Regions from separate parts of the Brassicibacter mesophilus genome, predicted to be linked through region 2. Evidence: riboswitches for the same ligand, from Rfam matches in the RefSeq annotation. Region 2 holds a riboswitch; the other holds the start of a gene.
What was found. A riboswitch is a leader RNA that binds a small molecule or an ion and turns the genes downstream of it on or off. The one in region 2 is predicted to bind cyclic di-AMP.
Positions count from the first base shown of each region.

Region 1: linked by a shared signal. The riboswitch ahead of HNR33_RS13175 (ATP-binding protein) and the one ahead of HNR33_RS01500 (cell wall hydrolase) in region 2 are both predicted to bind cyclic di-AMP.

Region 1 is NZ_JBNPXI010000012.1:64,586-72,956, reverse strand. It holds gene HNR33_RS13195 (MerR family transcriptional regulator) at 775-1,830, shown strand; gene HNR33_RS13190 (tetratricopeptide repeat protein) at 2,226-2,705, shown strand; gene HNR33_RS13185 (threonine aldolase family protein) at 2,838-3,866, shown strand; gene HNR33_RS13180 (hypothetical protein) at 4,086-4,211, opposite strand; cyclic di-AMP (ydaO/yuaA leader) riboswitch at 4,497-4,625, shown strand; gene HNR33_RS13175 (ATP-binding protein) at 4,702-6,552, shown strand; gene HNR33_RS13170 (response regulator) at 6,568-6,936, shown strand; gene HNR33_RS13165 (response regulator) at 6,940-7,623, shown strand; gene HNR33_RS13160 (potassium channel family protein) at 7,613-8,047, shown strand; gene HNR33_RS13155 (potassium channel family protein) at 8,050-8,371, shown strand, end outside.
Region 2 is NZ_JBNPXI010000001.1:293,696-302,066, forward strand. It holds gene HNR33_RS01495 (NAD(P)H-dependent flavin oxidoreductase) at 211-1,287, shown strand; cyclic di-AMP (ydaO/yuaA leader) riboswitch at 1,493-1,626, shown strand; gene HNR33_RS01500 (cell wall hydrolase) at 1,637-2,347, shown strand; gene HNR33_RS01505 (DUF4183 domain-containing protein) at 2,611-2,991, shown strand; gene HNR33_RS01510 (glycosyltransferase) at 3,038-5,644, opposite strand; gene HNR33_RS01515 (tetratricopeptide repeat protein) at 5,664-6,011, opposite strand; gene HNR33_RS01520 (motility associated factor glycosyltransferase family protein) at 6,028-7,956, opposite strand; gene HNR33_RS01525 (DUF8042 domain-containing protein) at 7,956-8,270, opposite strand; gene HNR33_RS01530 (hypothetical protein) at 8,236-8,371, opposite strand, start outside.

The sequences.
Region 1 (8,371 bases), on a different contig from region 2:
AGACTTTCTCAAGATTATTTCTTACTGGTGTCGATAAGCCTCTGTAAGAATTCTAGTAAATCATCATATAAGGGTGAGTTACCGTGTTCAGATAGAAAAATATTAACTGCAATTTCAGGGTTAAATTCAAGACCAGTCTCAATTGTTATTTCCTTAAAACATGGCGTAAATAAAGATGTAAGGTTATTGAATTCAGATTATTTACAACCTATACCGTGAAATTGATCGATCCCCTTTAAGCTAACTTGTTTGGCACATATCTATACAAACCAAGTCCACTTTCATAATTATCTCACCTCGAAAAATCAATTTTGACTAATTTTTAAATCTCTGACATTAATAGTGTCAGTAACTCTATTTTTCTGGAATAAAATACGAAATTAGTGTGGCGAATTTCTTCCTGTAGTCGCAATAATTATATATTGTATCACAAAATGGGATAATGTGGGTTAAATTGGTTATTAATTTTAAACACGTGCTAATTGCTAGATGATAACATATTTATTATTGCTTTCGTTTGGCAACATAAAACTTTTATACAAATTTCTATTTTACAAGTTGGACAAAAGTCTTTTATTGAGAAAAAAGAATTCAAAAAATAAAGCCTTTTAAAAAGCATATTAAGTCAAATGTACAACAGTCATCTTTTAATATCTCCTCATAAATGGCACTTTTATAAATCTTTATTATAAAAACATGTTGACCTTAGCCTTAGATGAAGGTTTATCCTTAATATATAGAATAATTTTAAATACTTTTAGGAGGAATGAATATATGTCTGAAAAATACTCAATTAATGAAATAGCACAAATCTTTAATATAACTACAAACAAATTAAGATTTTTTGAAAAGAAGGGATTGATAACGCCTTCAAGAGATAAAACAAATAACTATAGATACTATAGCAAGGAGGATATAGCGATAATACAAACAATACTTATGTATAGGGTATTAGATTTTTCAATAGAAGATATAAAGCAAATTATAGAAAAGAATCATAAGAACAATATATTAGACCATTTTTATAACCAATGGGAAGTACTTAATGATGAGATTCACAGGTTAAGATTACTCAAAAATTCAATTGAAGAAATAATGGATGCAATGTATGAATGCAACGATTTAAGCTATATAAATAAAATAATAGAATCCTCACAAAAAATTAATAAAGTAAGGGAAATAAAAGATAATTGGAAAGATAGATGGAACTTTGATGATTGGGCTAAGACTTATGATACATCAATTAGAAAAGATATAGGAAGTTTAAAGATATATAAGAACTATGAAGAAATATTAGAAACAGTATATAAAAAATCAGTAGAAAATATTAATAAAGATGCAAATAACATTAAAGTTCTTGATATAGGAGTAGGAACTGGAAATCTTTCAGGAAAGTATTTAAGTAAAGGATACAATATTATTGGTATAGACCAATCAAGAGAAATGCTGAATGTAGCAAAACAAAAGTTTCCTAACTTGAAAGTAAGATTAGGAGAATTTCTAAAAATACCATTTGACAATAAGGAATTTAATATTATAGTTTCAACCTATGCGTTTCATCATTTGAATGACGCAGAAAAAAGCCTTGCCATAAAAGAAATGATACGAGTATTAAAAGATAATGGTAAAATTGTTATTGGAGACCTTATGTTTGAAAATTATAGTCAAAAAGAAAAGCTAATGGGTGAATTTACTGATGAACAAAATAGAGAGATAGAGGACGAATATTATTCTGATATAGAAAAATTAGAAAAAGAGTTTAATAAATATGAAAAGAGATTAATTAAGTATAGAATTGACAACCTTAACTATGTAATAAGTATAGAATAATTATTTCATGATCCTTATACCTTGTATTAGCAATATGTAAAGTCCTGCAACTTTCTAGAAGTATTTATTACTATGAATCAAAAGTCGATTTATAGTTGAATAAATAAATTCTAAAGTCATTGAAATACTCAAAGCAAGTAGAAATAACTATGAAATTAGAAAAAACAAAGTAAAGGTTAATAAAGCTACCATTATGAAAGCCTAGAATAACTAAAATTAATGATATCAGATTATGTTAATTGGTTTAATAATATTAAGACTATTCAATATTATGTTATACTAACCTTAAAAAATATTTTGTTAGGTGTTGATAATCCAGAATCTTGTATTTAAATTGATAGTATAAATTAGCGTATATTTGTAATACGGGATAAAATATTAAGGAGAGATGAATTATGAAAGAATTAGAAATGGCAATTGAATTAAGGAAAGAAGGAAAATTAAGAGAATCAAATGAAATTTTAGTAAAGCTTGCAGACATCTATCCAGATAGTTCAGTAATAAATTATCAATGTGCCTGGAGTTTTGATGTACTGAGTCTAGAAAAAGAAGCAGTACCTTATTATGAAAAAGCTATTTCAATTGGTTTGCCAGAGAAGGACTTACAAGGTGCTTTTTTAGGTTTGGGCAGTACATATAGAACATTAGGACAGTATCAAAAATCAAAAGAAGTCCTTGAGAAAGGTTTAGCTAAATTTACTGAGGATAGGGCTATGCAAGTGTTCTATGCGATGACCTTATATAACTTAAATGAACATTCAAAATCGATGGAAATTCTGCTAACCAACTTAGCCCAAACATCCCTAGATGAAAATATAAAAAATTACAAAAAAGCAATACAATTCTATTCTGATAAGTTGGATAAGATATGGTAATTTTAATGAACAATTTTTTGCAATATGTTTCCTCATACTATACAACAAATATGAATAAGAGGGGTACAATTGATTAATCTAATAAATTAATACTGGAATGATTAAAAACTTAGTGATGAAAGGAGAATTACAATGTATAGTTTTAAAAATGATTATAGTGAAGGTGCACATCCAAGAATTTTGAATGCTCTAGTTGAGTCAAATATGATTCAAGAAGATGGCTATGGAAATGATAATCATACAAAAAATGCAATTCATCAAATAAAAGAACTAATAGGAGATGAAAATACTGATGTTCACTTTATATCAGGAGGAACTCAAACAAATCTAATAGCAATTGGAGCTTTTTTAAGGCCGTATGAAGCTTGTATTAGTGCTAATACAGGACATATTGCGGTTCATGAAGCTGGTGCAATTGAATGTACAGGACATAAAGTAATTACTATAGATTCAAATGATGGAAAGATAACTATTGATAAAATACAAGAAGTGTTAAATTTTCATATAGATGAACATCTTGTAAAACCTAAGCTTGTATATATTTCTAATCCAACAGAATTAGGAACAGTATACACCAAAAAAGAACTTAAAATTATAAGTGAATTTTGTAAATTTAATAATCTTGTTTTATATGTTGATGGTGCAAGATTAGGTTCTGCTTTATGTGTTAAAGAGGCTAATTTAACATTGACAGATATGGCTAATTTTACAGATGCATTTTTTATTGGTGGAACTAAAAATGGAGCTCTTCTTGGTGAGGCTTTAATAATAAAAAGTGAAAATTTAAAACAAGAGTTTAGATATCATATAAAACAAAAAGGCGCACTTCTTGCTAAAGGAAAAATATTGGGGATACAATTTGAAAAATTATTTGAAGATAATCTTTATTTTGAACTTGCAGCTCATGCTAATGAAATGGCAAATCTTTTGACTAAAGGGCTAAAAAAAGCTGGTTGTGAGTTTTTAATCAATTCACCAACCAATCAAATATTTCCTATTCTAGAAAACAAACAAATTGAAAGATTAGAGAAGAAGTTTAGCTTTTATAATTGGCAGAAAATAGACGACAATAGATTAGCTATTAGACTGGTTACTTCATGGGCAACGACAAAAGAAGCTGTAATTGAATTTATAGATGAGGTTAAGAGTAGTTTAGAGTAAATCAAGCACATTAAACATGATTTTCTACTAATAGAGCATTAGAGGTAATAAAATTTGAGATGAGCTTTGGATGTGAGAGAAAGTATATTTCATAACAACTTATTTGATGTATTCTATTTATGGAACTGTCAACAAGAGTCTGTAAATAACTTTCTTAGACACAAAGTTATTTACAGACTCTATCTCGCTGATAAATTTGAAATATACCCAATTACTATTTTAATATACGGGTACACAAATTTCACAACAATGATTATTAACTATTTCGACTATATACCTTTCGATGATTGGCCTTTCTTTATCAAATTGATATCCTTGTCTTGATAATTCTGGGAAAATATCAATCCACGCTTTCTGAACTGCTTCTGCTGTATGATTAATTTTAAAAACAGCATATTTTCCTCCAACTTAGAGTTGGAGGGATAGGATAAAATGGGTTCAAACATTCAAAGAATTAATAGGAAGTAGCTCAGAATAATTAACTATGATAAAGGAAAATTAAGATATATACACTATAATTTAGCATAAGTTTTAACTAATCGTTTATAAGCAGTTATTTGTTAGAATAAAGGCATAAATGGTGTTTGACTGATATTTTTTATAGGTATATAATTAGCAATATTAAAAATTGAATAAATATCGCTGAGTTCTTTATGAAGCGGGGGACCCAAAATTATGGGGCGAATTCCAGAGATGGATAGGATAACTCTTTCAATCCGAGCCCGACAGCTAACCTCGTAAGCGTTGAAAGGGGAGCCGATGGCGCATATTTAAAACCATGACTTCTCATGGTTTTTTTGTTTTTTGTAAATTTACTATAAAAGAAGGTGAAGTAATGAAAAGGAGCATAAAATTTAAAATGCTAGGAATCTTTATTCTTATATTTATTGTATTGGTAGCTAATAGTATCTGGGCGATAACCAATTTTAACAGATTAAGTGATTCAATTGAAAATATTATGTACTCAAATTATAGAAGCATAGAAGCTGCACAAAATATGACAGTTGCAATAGAGAGGCAAGATAGTGCTGAGCTTGCGTATATGTTTGGTGATAACTCTACTACTACAAAAATTTTCCAAGAAAATGAAGTAGAGTTTTTGAAATGGTTGTCAAGAGCACAAGACAATATTACAGAACCTGGAGAGAAAGAAATTATTGAAAAGATCAATAAGATATATATTGAGTATCTAAATGAATATGATGAATTAATTAGCATTCAAGAGAACCAAGGAATAGAAGAGGCCAGAACTTATTACTATAATCAAATACTTCCTACCTTTGAGAAAACTAAAACTGAATGTAGAAACTTACAGAACTTAAACCAAGATGGAATGATTATTCGTAAGGACAGAGCACACAAAATATCGAAGGGCGCTACTTTTTCAACGTCATTTGTATCACTAACAACAATTTTAGTAGGACTGATTTTTGCATTCTATTTAACAAACAACATAGTCAAACCAATATATAACTTAAAGGATAAAATCAAAAAAATATCAGAAGGTGATTATAGCCAACAATTAGATATAACTAGTGATAATGAAATAGGTGAATTAGCAAGGGAATTTAATATCATGTCAGAAAAGTTAAAAACATATGAATTACTAAATATTAAAAAGCTAATGAAAGAAAAACAAAAAGCAGAAGCAATAGTTGAAAGTATCAGTGATGGAATTATTGTTACAGATGAAAATAATAGATTACTGTTGGTTAATAGAGCTGCAGAAAAAAGTTTGTGTATTAGAGAAAAGAATGTATTAGGTAAGCATTTTCTAGAAGTAATAAAAAGAGAAGAAATATTTGAGATAATTGACAAGTTTAAGAATTTAGAAAATATAAATGATCATAAAAAATATATAGATATCACTACTAATGTTGATGAAAAAATAAAACACTATAGAATAAATGCTAAGCCTATTAAAGATAGGGATGGTGATAGTGTAGGTGTTGTAACTCTTATGCAGGATATTACAAAGCTTAAAGAGATTGATCAAATGAAATCAGACTTTGTTTCAACCGTATCTCACGAATTTAGAACACCATTGACCTCAATTAGTATGGCTGTAGGATTAATGCTAGACAAAATACCCGGTACTATCAATAAAGATCAAGAAGAGTTACTAAATGCAGTTAAAGAGGATAATGAAAGGTTGAAAAATCTTGTAAGTGATCTTCTAGATTTATCTAGATTGGAGTCAGGTAAAGTTCATATGGATATTGAATTAAATGACATAGGAAAAATTGTTGATTATGCTGCTAAACCATTCCATATGCAAGCAAAGGATAAGAACATTTCAATAAATATTGATATAAAAGAAGCCTTACCTAAAGTTAAAGCCGATTTTAATAAGATATCATGGGTGTTAACAAATCTTATTGGAAATGCATTAAGGTATACTCCTAGAGATGGAACAGGCAAAATAGAGATCATGGCAAAGGAAACAACAAATAAGATTCTAGTATCTGTCTCAGATAATGGGAAAGGGATACCTGAAGATTACCAAGATAAGGTATTTAGCAAATTTGTACAGGTGAAAGATGAAAATGGAGATTCATCAGGGGGAACAGGATTAGGATTAGCAATAAGCAAAGAAATAATTAATGCTCATGGTGGGGAAATCTGGGTCAATAGCAAAATAGGAGAAGGTAGTACTTTCTATTTTACTTTATATATAGGTGTATGATAGAGGGGGCTCGATATGAAAAAGATATTAATAGTAGAAGATGAAAAAAACATAGTATTATCATTAAAAATGTTTCTTGTTAAAGAGGGATATGATGTAAGAGTAGCTGTGAATGGACTTGATGCAATAGAGGTAGCACATGAGTATATGCCTAATGTAGTCTTACTAGACATTTTACTTCCTAAGATGAATGGGTATTTAGTATGTGAAGCACTAAAGGAAGAAATGGATACTTCACATATTCCGATAATATTCATGAGTGCAAAAACTCAGGAAGAAGATATTAAAAGAGCTTATGACGTGGGAGGAATAGACTATCTTATTAAGCCATTTACACATCAGCAGGTTAAAGACCTATTAATTAAATATTTTGAGGAGGAATAAAAGATGAATAAAAAAATTTTAGTTGTTGATGACGAAAAGAATATTAGAATGACTTTAAAACAATGTCTTATTGGTGAAAATTATGAGATAGACTTAGCTGTTAATGGTGAAGAAGGACTAGTGAAAATGCAAGAAAATCAGTATGATTTAGTACTTTTAGATATAAAGATGCCTGGATTAACAGGTATGCAAGTTTTACAGAAAATTAGAGAAACTCATCACAATATAGACGTTATTATGATGACAGCATATGGGACAATAGAAAAGGCTGTAGAGGCAATGAAACTAGGGGCTATAGATTTCATCAGCAAACCATTTACTCCTGATGAAATAAGAGAAATAGTAAGAAATGTTCTTGACAGAAGAGAGTTAAAAGAAAATAAGGTAGAAACTTTTAAAGAAACAATAGAGTTTGCAAAAAAATGTATTTTGCTAAAGGAAATTGATAAGGCTGAAGAATTTCTAAAAAAATCTATATCTAAAGATGTTAATTCTCCTGAGCCCCATAATCTTCTAGGTGTTTTAGCTGAGTATAAAAGAGATATTATTCAAGCACAAAAGCATTATAGAGCTGCACTAGCTTTAGATCCAACTTATAAGCCTGCAGAGAAAAACCTAGAAAGAACAGCTCAAATGAGATATACGAGAGCTGGTATTAATCTAGGGGGAGTGAATAATGAAGAATAGAGAAAAAGATGAATATATAGTTATTATTGGTTGTGGAAGATTGGGCTCTCATCTAGCCAGTTTGCTCTCAAAAGAAAGGAAAAGTGTGGTAGTTATTGATAAGGATCAACATTCTTTTCACAGGCTTTCAGATGATTTTAGCGGATTTACTATAGAGGCAGATGCTTTAGAAGAAGAAACATTACTAGAGGCAAAAATAGATAAAGCTGATGTAGTTGTTACTACTACAAATGATGACAATACAAACATTATGATAGCTCAAATAGCTAAGACAATCTATAATGTGCCAAAGGTTATTGCTAGGCTATTTGAGCCATCAAGACAGAGAGTATACGAAGAGCTAGACATCCAGACAATTTGCCCAACGATTTTATCAGCAATTGAGTTTAAGAATATAATTGTTGGAAAAGAAATGGAGGATTAGTAATGAATATAATTATTGTGGGAGGAGGTAAGGAAGTTCATTTCCTTACTAAATCTTTTGTTTCAAAGGGTTATAACGTAACCATAGTGAATAGTGATGAAGAATATTGCAGAAAGCTTGCTAGAATTCATAGTAGAGCAAACATTGTTCATGGTGATGGGACTAAACCCTATATTCTAGAGGATGCTGGAGCGGCGTATTCTAATATTGTCATAGCATTAACTCCCAAAGATGCTGATAATCTAGTAGTATGTCAGGTTTCTGAAATGATATTTAAAGTAAAGAAGACTTTTGCTATAGTTAATGATCCTAAGAATATACAGA
Region 2 (8,371 bases):
AGCAGTTCGTTTGCAACAGGCCCTTTTTTATTTCCTTTTCTAAATATACATGTAAAATGTATAGACTACATAATAATGCAAATACTCAAATTAAGAATAAAGTTACTAAAATTAGCTATCATTTTCTATTCATTAATTGTATAATTTAATAGTAGGTTTTATTACCTAGTGCTAATATTGGATAATAATATATAGGAGGTATAAAAATATATGAATTTGCCAAATCTAAAAATCGGAAATCTCGTAGCAAGAGTTCCTATTGTTCAAGGTGGTATGGGTGTAGGAATTTCTTTATCAAACTTAGCTGGTCATGTCTCATTAAATGGTGGCATTGGAGTAATATCTGGTGTTGAAATTGGTTTTAACGAGCCAGATTACTTTAAAAATAAGAAAGAAGCTAATATTCGAGCATTAAAAGCTCATATAAGAAAAGCTAAAGAGATATGTAGCAATGGGATTATAGGCGTAAACTTGATGACCGTACTCAACAACTTCGAAGAAATGGTTAAAGAGTCGGTTAAAGAAAAAATAGATATCATATTTTCAGGGGCTGGACTTCCACTAAGTCTCCCTAAGTTCACAAAAGGAACTGAGACAAAAATAGTTCCGATTGTTTCTTCAGGAAGAACCGCATCAATAATATGTAAAAGTTGGGATAAGCATTATCAAGTTATTCCTGACGCAGTTGTTGTAGAGGGTCCTAAAGCAGGTGGACATCTTGGATTTTCTAAAGAAGAACTAAATGAACCAGCATATCAGTTAAACAAACTATTGCGTGATGTATTAAATGCAATAAAGCCTTATGAAGAAAAACATAGAAAGAAAATACCTGTTATAGCAGGTGGTGGTATTTTCAACGGAAAAGATATAGCTGAGCTAATAAAAGCTGGTGCATCTGGAGTTCAGATAGGAAGCAGATTCGTTGCTACTCATGAGTGTGATGCCTCAGAAGGGTTTAAGCAAGCATATATAGAGTGTAAATCTGAGGATATTGAAATAATTCAAAGTCCTGTTGGTATGATTGGTCGTGCGATATCAAATGATTTCTTAAACGAGGCTAAAGCAGGATTAAGAAAGCCAATAAAATGCATTACTAACTGTTTAAAGCCATGTAAACCTGCTGAAGTGCAGTATTGTATAGCTAGTGCATTGATTAATGCACAAAAAGGAAAATTAGCATCTGGGTTCGCTTTTGCCGGTGTAAATGCCTACCGAATAGATAGAATAGTTTCAGTAAAGGAGTTAATCGACGAACTAGTTACTGAAGCAGAGCTTAACTTAAAATAATATAGTTAACAATAATGGTAAAAATCAATTTAACCTAGTTTAGCATAATGCAAATAATATTCAATTTATAGTAAACAATCAATAAAGCCTTAATTCTAAAAGAGTTAAGGCTTTTATAATTGTTAGTACAGATAGCTATTTGTGCCAATTTTTTGAATTAGTTGACATAACATTGTCAAGTCTATATAATGTTACATATGCAAAGTCACTGCGCTTGCTGAATCCTGGAATACTCAGGTACGGAGGAACCATTATAGGGGTTAATCCATACATGTTATGGTAGGGAGCCTTCTATCCCGAACCCGTCAGCTAACTTCGGAAGCAATCAAAAGGAAGGAGTGTTTAGTGCATGAAAATATATTTAAAGAGGATAGTATCTTTATTCCTCGTACTATTATTAATCTCATTTAACATAGCAGGTGCATATGCTGCCCAAGGTCAAGCAAGTCCATATGTGACATTAAAGTTTGGTAGCAGAGGAAGCGAAGTATCAAAATTACAACAAGCTCTTAATAACAAAGGTTTTTCAGCTGGAGCTGTTGATGGAATCTATGGCCCAAAAACCGAAAAGTCAGTTATCAATTTTCAGAAAGCAAATAAAATCACTATCGATGGAATAGCTGGTAAGCAAACTCAATCTTTGCTATATGCAGTTAGTGCAACTCGAGAGACGACCCTAAGTAGAAATACTTCTTCAGTTGATATATACTGGCTTTCTCGAATAATTGAAGCTGAAGCTGGAGCTGAACCGTACAATGGAAAAGTATCAGTAGGAAATGTAATATTAAACAGAGTAATTTCAAGCGACTTCCCTAATACTGTAAAAGAGGTTATATTTGAAGATTACAAAGGAATTCCTCAGTTCAGCCCTGTTGCAGAAGGTACTATATATAATACTCCTTCTCAGGCAAGTGTAAACGCTGCAAATGACGCTTTAAATGGTGTAAGACCAGTTGGAAGTGCAACTTATTTTTTCAATCCCGATAAAGCAGAAGGAAAATGGATTGTAAATAATAAAGCTTATGTTATGAGAATTGGAAATCACGTGTTTTATAAATAAATAATATGAAAGTCCTTGAATAGATTTTATTCTAATCAAGGACTTTTTATATAGGATATTTCATATCATATAGCTCTAACAACAAGCTTACCAAACAGCTCCCTGTTCTCTATAATTTTATAATTAAGTATTTATAGTTTTAGTGTCAAAATAATATATTCATCAATATAATATACTGCATAAGAAGAAGAGATTAAATATGGTCGTATGATAAAAATTAAAAGCTTAATATGATCAAAAATATTAAAAAGGAGATGAAAGGTATGGCTACATCATTATTTAGACTTGTTATGACTGCTGAAACAACAACGACTACTACTAGCAATCCAGCTGTAGAGAAATATTTTTATAAATTTAATTCAGCTCATAGAACTAGTGGCACCATCACAATTCCAGCTGCCAATTTTACGGATGATTCAGGTAACACTATGACTGGAAATCTAACAACTATATCAACAGACAATGGATACTATTTATTAACTGTTAACGGTCAAATACAACAGTCCAGCTTATTTACAGTTGGCGCTAATGGTTCTCAAATTGTTATCACTCAAGCTTCTACAGTTCCTGTTAGTGCACCAATCACATTAGCTGTAAATAATTTTGCGCCAAATTCTACTTCTACAACTACAGTAACAACTTAATAATTAAATCAAAGGATGTGCTGTGATTTGCACATCCTTTTCATATTTATAAGCTACTTTGAAGTAAACACTCTTTAAAACTAATATTATTTATTCTCTGTTTTTCCATCATTATTAACTCGCTATATCGATATTGTTTAAATCCTTCATCTAATCTATACAAAGCATATCCTTTACAAATATAGAAAAATGATGATAAAAATTTAGCTGTTCTATTTTGTTCATCTAGCCATCTCTCTGCTTCTTCTTCCTTTCTCATAATCCATAAACTACTGATAATATAAGCATGAATCACTGAATAAATAGCCTCATCCTCTGATATTTTTAAGAAGAATGTCAACGCTTGATCGAATTGCTGATTCATGAAATGCATCAATCCAATAATATAATTAATAAAATCCTGTTTTTGATGAAACCTATTACCTTCTAATATCCAACTTTTTTCCTCTAAAAAAGCATTGAATTGGCTAGGATTTTCGTGAAACATATCTTTTATTTTTTCTTGTGCCAGATAATTTAATGGATCCCATTGTATTGCACGTAAATATGCAGATAGCGTCTCATTTCTTTTTTCTGCTTTTGCATAATAATTACCTATTTCCACATATATCTTAGTACATGTCAGATCGGTATCATTTTGAATGAAACTTCCTTCATTTTCCATGTTTTTGGTTAAACCTAAACTATGATAAAAGGCTAATAAAGCTTTATTTGGTTTAGCAGGTATTTGAAGAGTTAATGCATTAGATATAGTAACTCCTATATTCCTTTGATATATCTTCTTTATCCATTTTTTAAGTTTCTTTGTGAAGTTTTTTGACCACAACACATATTCTAATGCTTCCAATGGCTGTGGATCTCCCAGTTTCATTAGCTTTTGAGCTGATTCTATATGTTCACTGTACAATAGCCGTTCAATAATTTTTTGTTTAAATTTTAACTGCTCTTGTTTATTTGAAATGCACTGGAAAATCCTTTCAATAGTTTGATAATCATCTCGTTTCGCCCAATACTCAGCTAGTTTAATATATTGGTCCTCTTTCGTCTCTTGTAGTAATAAAGGTAGAAGCAATTGTGCTTTTTCAGTCTGCTCCAGCCATAAGAAATCTTCTAGCAGTGTACTGACAATTTCATATTCCTGCTCTCCTAATATAGGATAACATAACTCTTTTTTCATAAGTAAATTATGAAGTAAATGGTATAAACCTTTGATAGGACTTTCGATACTTTTAATGCGGTCCATTTCCTTTAAAAGAACCACAGCTTCTTTCCATTTATTATAAAGCCAATAGCTTTCGATTCTCTTTAATAGCATATGATTATATAAAAAGCTATTTTCATTTATTGCAGAAAAATGAAGCTCTGCTTCTTCCATTTCTCCTAACATCATATAACAAAAAGATTTAATGCTTTCTATTTGATCCCTTTTATCCAATAAAGCTTCTAAATACTCTAAATGAGTTAAAACTTGAGTATACTCTCGTTGTTGTAAAAGAATATCCATAAGCGTCGTCAGCTGATTAAGATTCTTATACTCCTTTGCTGTCTTTAGTAAATTTTCCAGTACTTCAACGGAATTTACTTTTTTTGCCAATTTGCCTATTTTGTATAAAAGAATGTAATTAGTTTTGTTTAATTCATAGGCTTGCTGATAACAAACTAGGGCTTGCTGATAATTAAATATTTCCTGATGAATTTCTCCTAGTGTTTCCAGAATAATAGGAATCCCAATCTCTGGTGCAGGTACCATAATGTCATACTTTTCTCTTGTTTTTAAGCTGATCTCTAAGTCTCGGATAGCTTCTTCGTACTGATATAACTGCATACGTATTTCACACCTCAAAACTAAAATATCTGTATAGAAAGGAAACACCTTTATTCCTTCCTCTAATACATCTAAAGCATCATTATATCTCTTAAGAGAAATAAGCGACCAGCTTAAACATTTATATAAATGAGGAGCAAATAAATAATCCAAGTTTAAGTTTTTACATGCTTTTTGAAAATATACTATACTTTCTTCGTATCTCTGTTGATTTAAAAGCTCTATTCCATACATATATTGCAGATAACAATTTTCTGGATATTCTTTAAGCTCCTCTTCTAGTAACAATACAGACGAATAAGCTTCCCTACATAAATTTTCATCATTTTGTTGAACAATTCGAATACTTGTATCTTTGACATTACTTAAAATTTCATCTGGAATTCGTTCAAATATTCTGTATTGATAACGGTATTCCTTGCGGTTTCGAAACAGACGTAATGACTGTACAGGAGAAGATATTTGATAGTTTTCCCATGGATGATCAATATATAGTAAGTATCCTTCTGCATTAGGATCATTCAATAGTGAATCAATCTCTTTTAATTGTTCTATAGAAATAGTTTCATTTGCCTGAAGAAATAGAACCCATCTTCCTTTAGCTCGATCTAAGCAAAAGTTTTTAGCTTCACTATAATTGTTATTCCACTCAATTTGATGAACATTAGCACCTGCTTGTCTAGCTATATTAATAGTTAAATCCGTTGAGCCTATATCTACAATTACTATTTCATCTACGATTTTTTTCATGTTTTCTAAACAATTAGAAATATGCTTTTCATTATTTTTCGTTATCATACATAAACTTAAGCGTTTTTTTTCAGTCATGAATCAAAATTTCTCCTCTCTACACTTTTTTAAGCTGTTCATACATCTTTGCTGCTAATTCATATTCTCCTAATTGATAATAACAGTCCCCCATCTTTTGAATGATTTCCACATCATCTATGTGAAACTCTAAATAAGCTTCATATATCGTAATAGCTTTTTGAAATTTGGCTCTTTGATATAATAATGAAGCGTAATTGTATAAAATATCACTATTTAATGCATTTAGTTCATAAGCTCTTTGCAAATACATTTCAGCATTTTCCCAATCTTTGACTTGATAAAGAAGTATGCCAATCTCGTTAAAGAGATGAGGATTAATAGGATCTTTCAATAACTGATCCAACTTTCTTTCTATTTCTTCCATATAATTTACAACCTCCCTATTCTTCTTTAATTTCTAACTCATTCAATATTCTCCTTAACGGTTCTATGGCATCTTCTAAATAAATTGATAAGCTTTGATAAACAATATTCAAATGATGAAAAAATCCATGCTGAATTTCAAAAATTTTAGTAATCTTCTGTGATGTATCGATTAATCCTAGACGATTCATTAGGTAATAATATACAAAAATAACTTGTTGAGAAAAACAACGATACAATTCATCTTCAATAAAAGTTTGATAAATGTTAATATTTTTTTGATAAGTCTCTTCAAGAATATTACGATATTTTATACTATCTTTTTCTTTAGACAAATGAATCATTTCCTGACAGACTAGCTTTCCTTTAGCGGTCTCTCGACTTAGATTGCGAAACAAACCAGCATATTCTTCTACGCTTTTTATAAATTTTGTTAGTCCCATTTTTCTTTCCATAATAGATATCTTATTTTTATTATCGGTAATCAATCCGTAGATATGATATGGTATTGTCTCAGCACAATATTTTTCAATAACATGAACTAACTGCTCACATTTAGTTCCTTTAATCTTTACACCACCTTCTGTAGCGTTTATGATAATTTTATCAGAATGAGCTGCAATTTTTCGCTCTAATCCTTGCTTAAAATCAAGCCACAGCTGATTAGACGGAATCATAGCTCCTTCATTACTTTCAACATAAACAATTGGTTTTGATTTTAAGATATCTCTCGCGCGTTTACCCTTCTCTTCTGAATAAACTGCATCTTTACTATGAGTAGCACCCTCAGGTCCGTAAGCATAATCCTGCCCTACAAAAACAATCGGATTTGCTCCCATGTATGCAGCTAATTCAAAAGCAAGATGAGAAACATTGGCTCCTGCATCAATAGCACTTCCATCTCCAATATATTTATTTATCCATTGATTTATTGCCTCTACATTACGAAATATTGGAATTTTAGCTCCAGGAAAAGAAGGAAAAACATTTTTATCAACCAGACCCAAGCAGAGTAGAGCCATATCTTCGGGGTATTCAATACCTTCAAAATGATAAGTATAGGTGTATTTTGTACGTTCGATAATAGTTAAAACATCAGGCTTAATATGATTCTTCATTAAAGGAACAATAGCAGATTCTGTACATATAATTAACCCTTTATCTTGGATCTCATTTAGATGATGGATATTTTTATCCAATGAAGGTCCATTAGCTATAATAAACGCTGGGACATTCTTATATTTATCTTTTAAACAACTAATATAGGGATTTTGTACAATCTCTCTCATATTAGCCAGCAAATTATGCAATCCTATTAAATTGTCTAAATGGTCATTTCCAATATAAAATATGAATAATCCTAACTGCGAAAAAATATATTGGTGAATTTTCATATATTGAACTTTAAAATTCCGCTGTGCAATAGGTGTAAAAGCTACAACAGGAAAAGTACAATTAGCAAAGATAATACTAAAAAATAAACTATCAAAAGCTTTAGCAAAATATTCCATATCACCAATAAGAAAAGTTATTTTTTGAGTTTTGATAATAGGCTCCAAATCAAAATAATAAAGCATAGCTGTAAAAAGAAAAATATTCTGTTCAAAAAGAACAACTAAGGTATGAGGTCGTTTTTGTGCAAATACTTCAAATAGAGAATAGCCAAAGCCGGAGCCGTACATAAAAATAGATCCAGCCCCCTGTATAGAAATGCTTTCACACCATTTTTTTGCTTCTTGTACTGGTTGTACACTAGTAATCTGAAAACTTCTATTCTCTTCACAATACCTACAGACAGGATAACCTTCGTCATTATAGCTAATCTTCACTTTCTCCCATAATTCAATTTCATCTATTTGCAGTACTGATTCCTTTAACCAGGGAGTTAATAATTGCAAGTTTTTCTGAAACATCTCCTTTATTTCATTTTTTTTAGCTATAAGCATTAATCGCCACACCTTTCATTCCATTCTTTTGTCAGAGAATAAACTGTAAATTCCAATACATCTGTCATCGCAGTCACATCTTGATTTCTTATACAATCATAGAGAATCTGAAGTACTGGCATTATTTCATCCAGTTTTATTTTTACATCTCCAGCATATTGCTGATATTCTAGTAGATTTTCCATATCATCGATACTATTTAAAAAATTATCTAATCCAAGATGATCATTGCCTTTTCTAAAATGCTCGATGGTATATAGCAAAGATTTTTGAAATCTATCACTTCTCTTTTTGAATGGAGTTAATTCTTTCATCACTATTTTCTCCTTCATCAATTAATTCTTTCCAGCCGCTTTGTTTATAGCCTTCTATATTTTTTAATGTATAATATACCGTTGCCTGCATCCTTGCATCA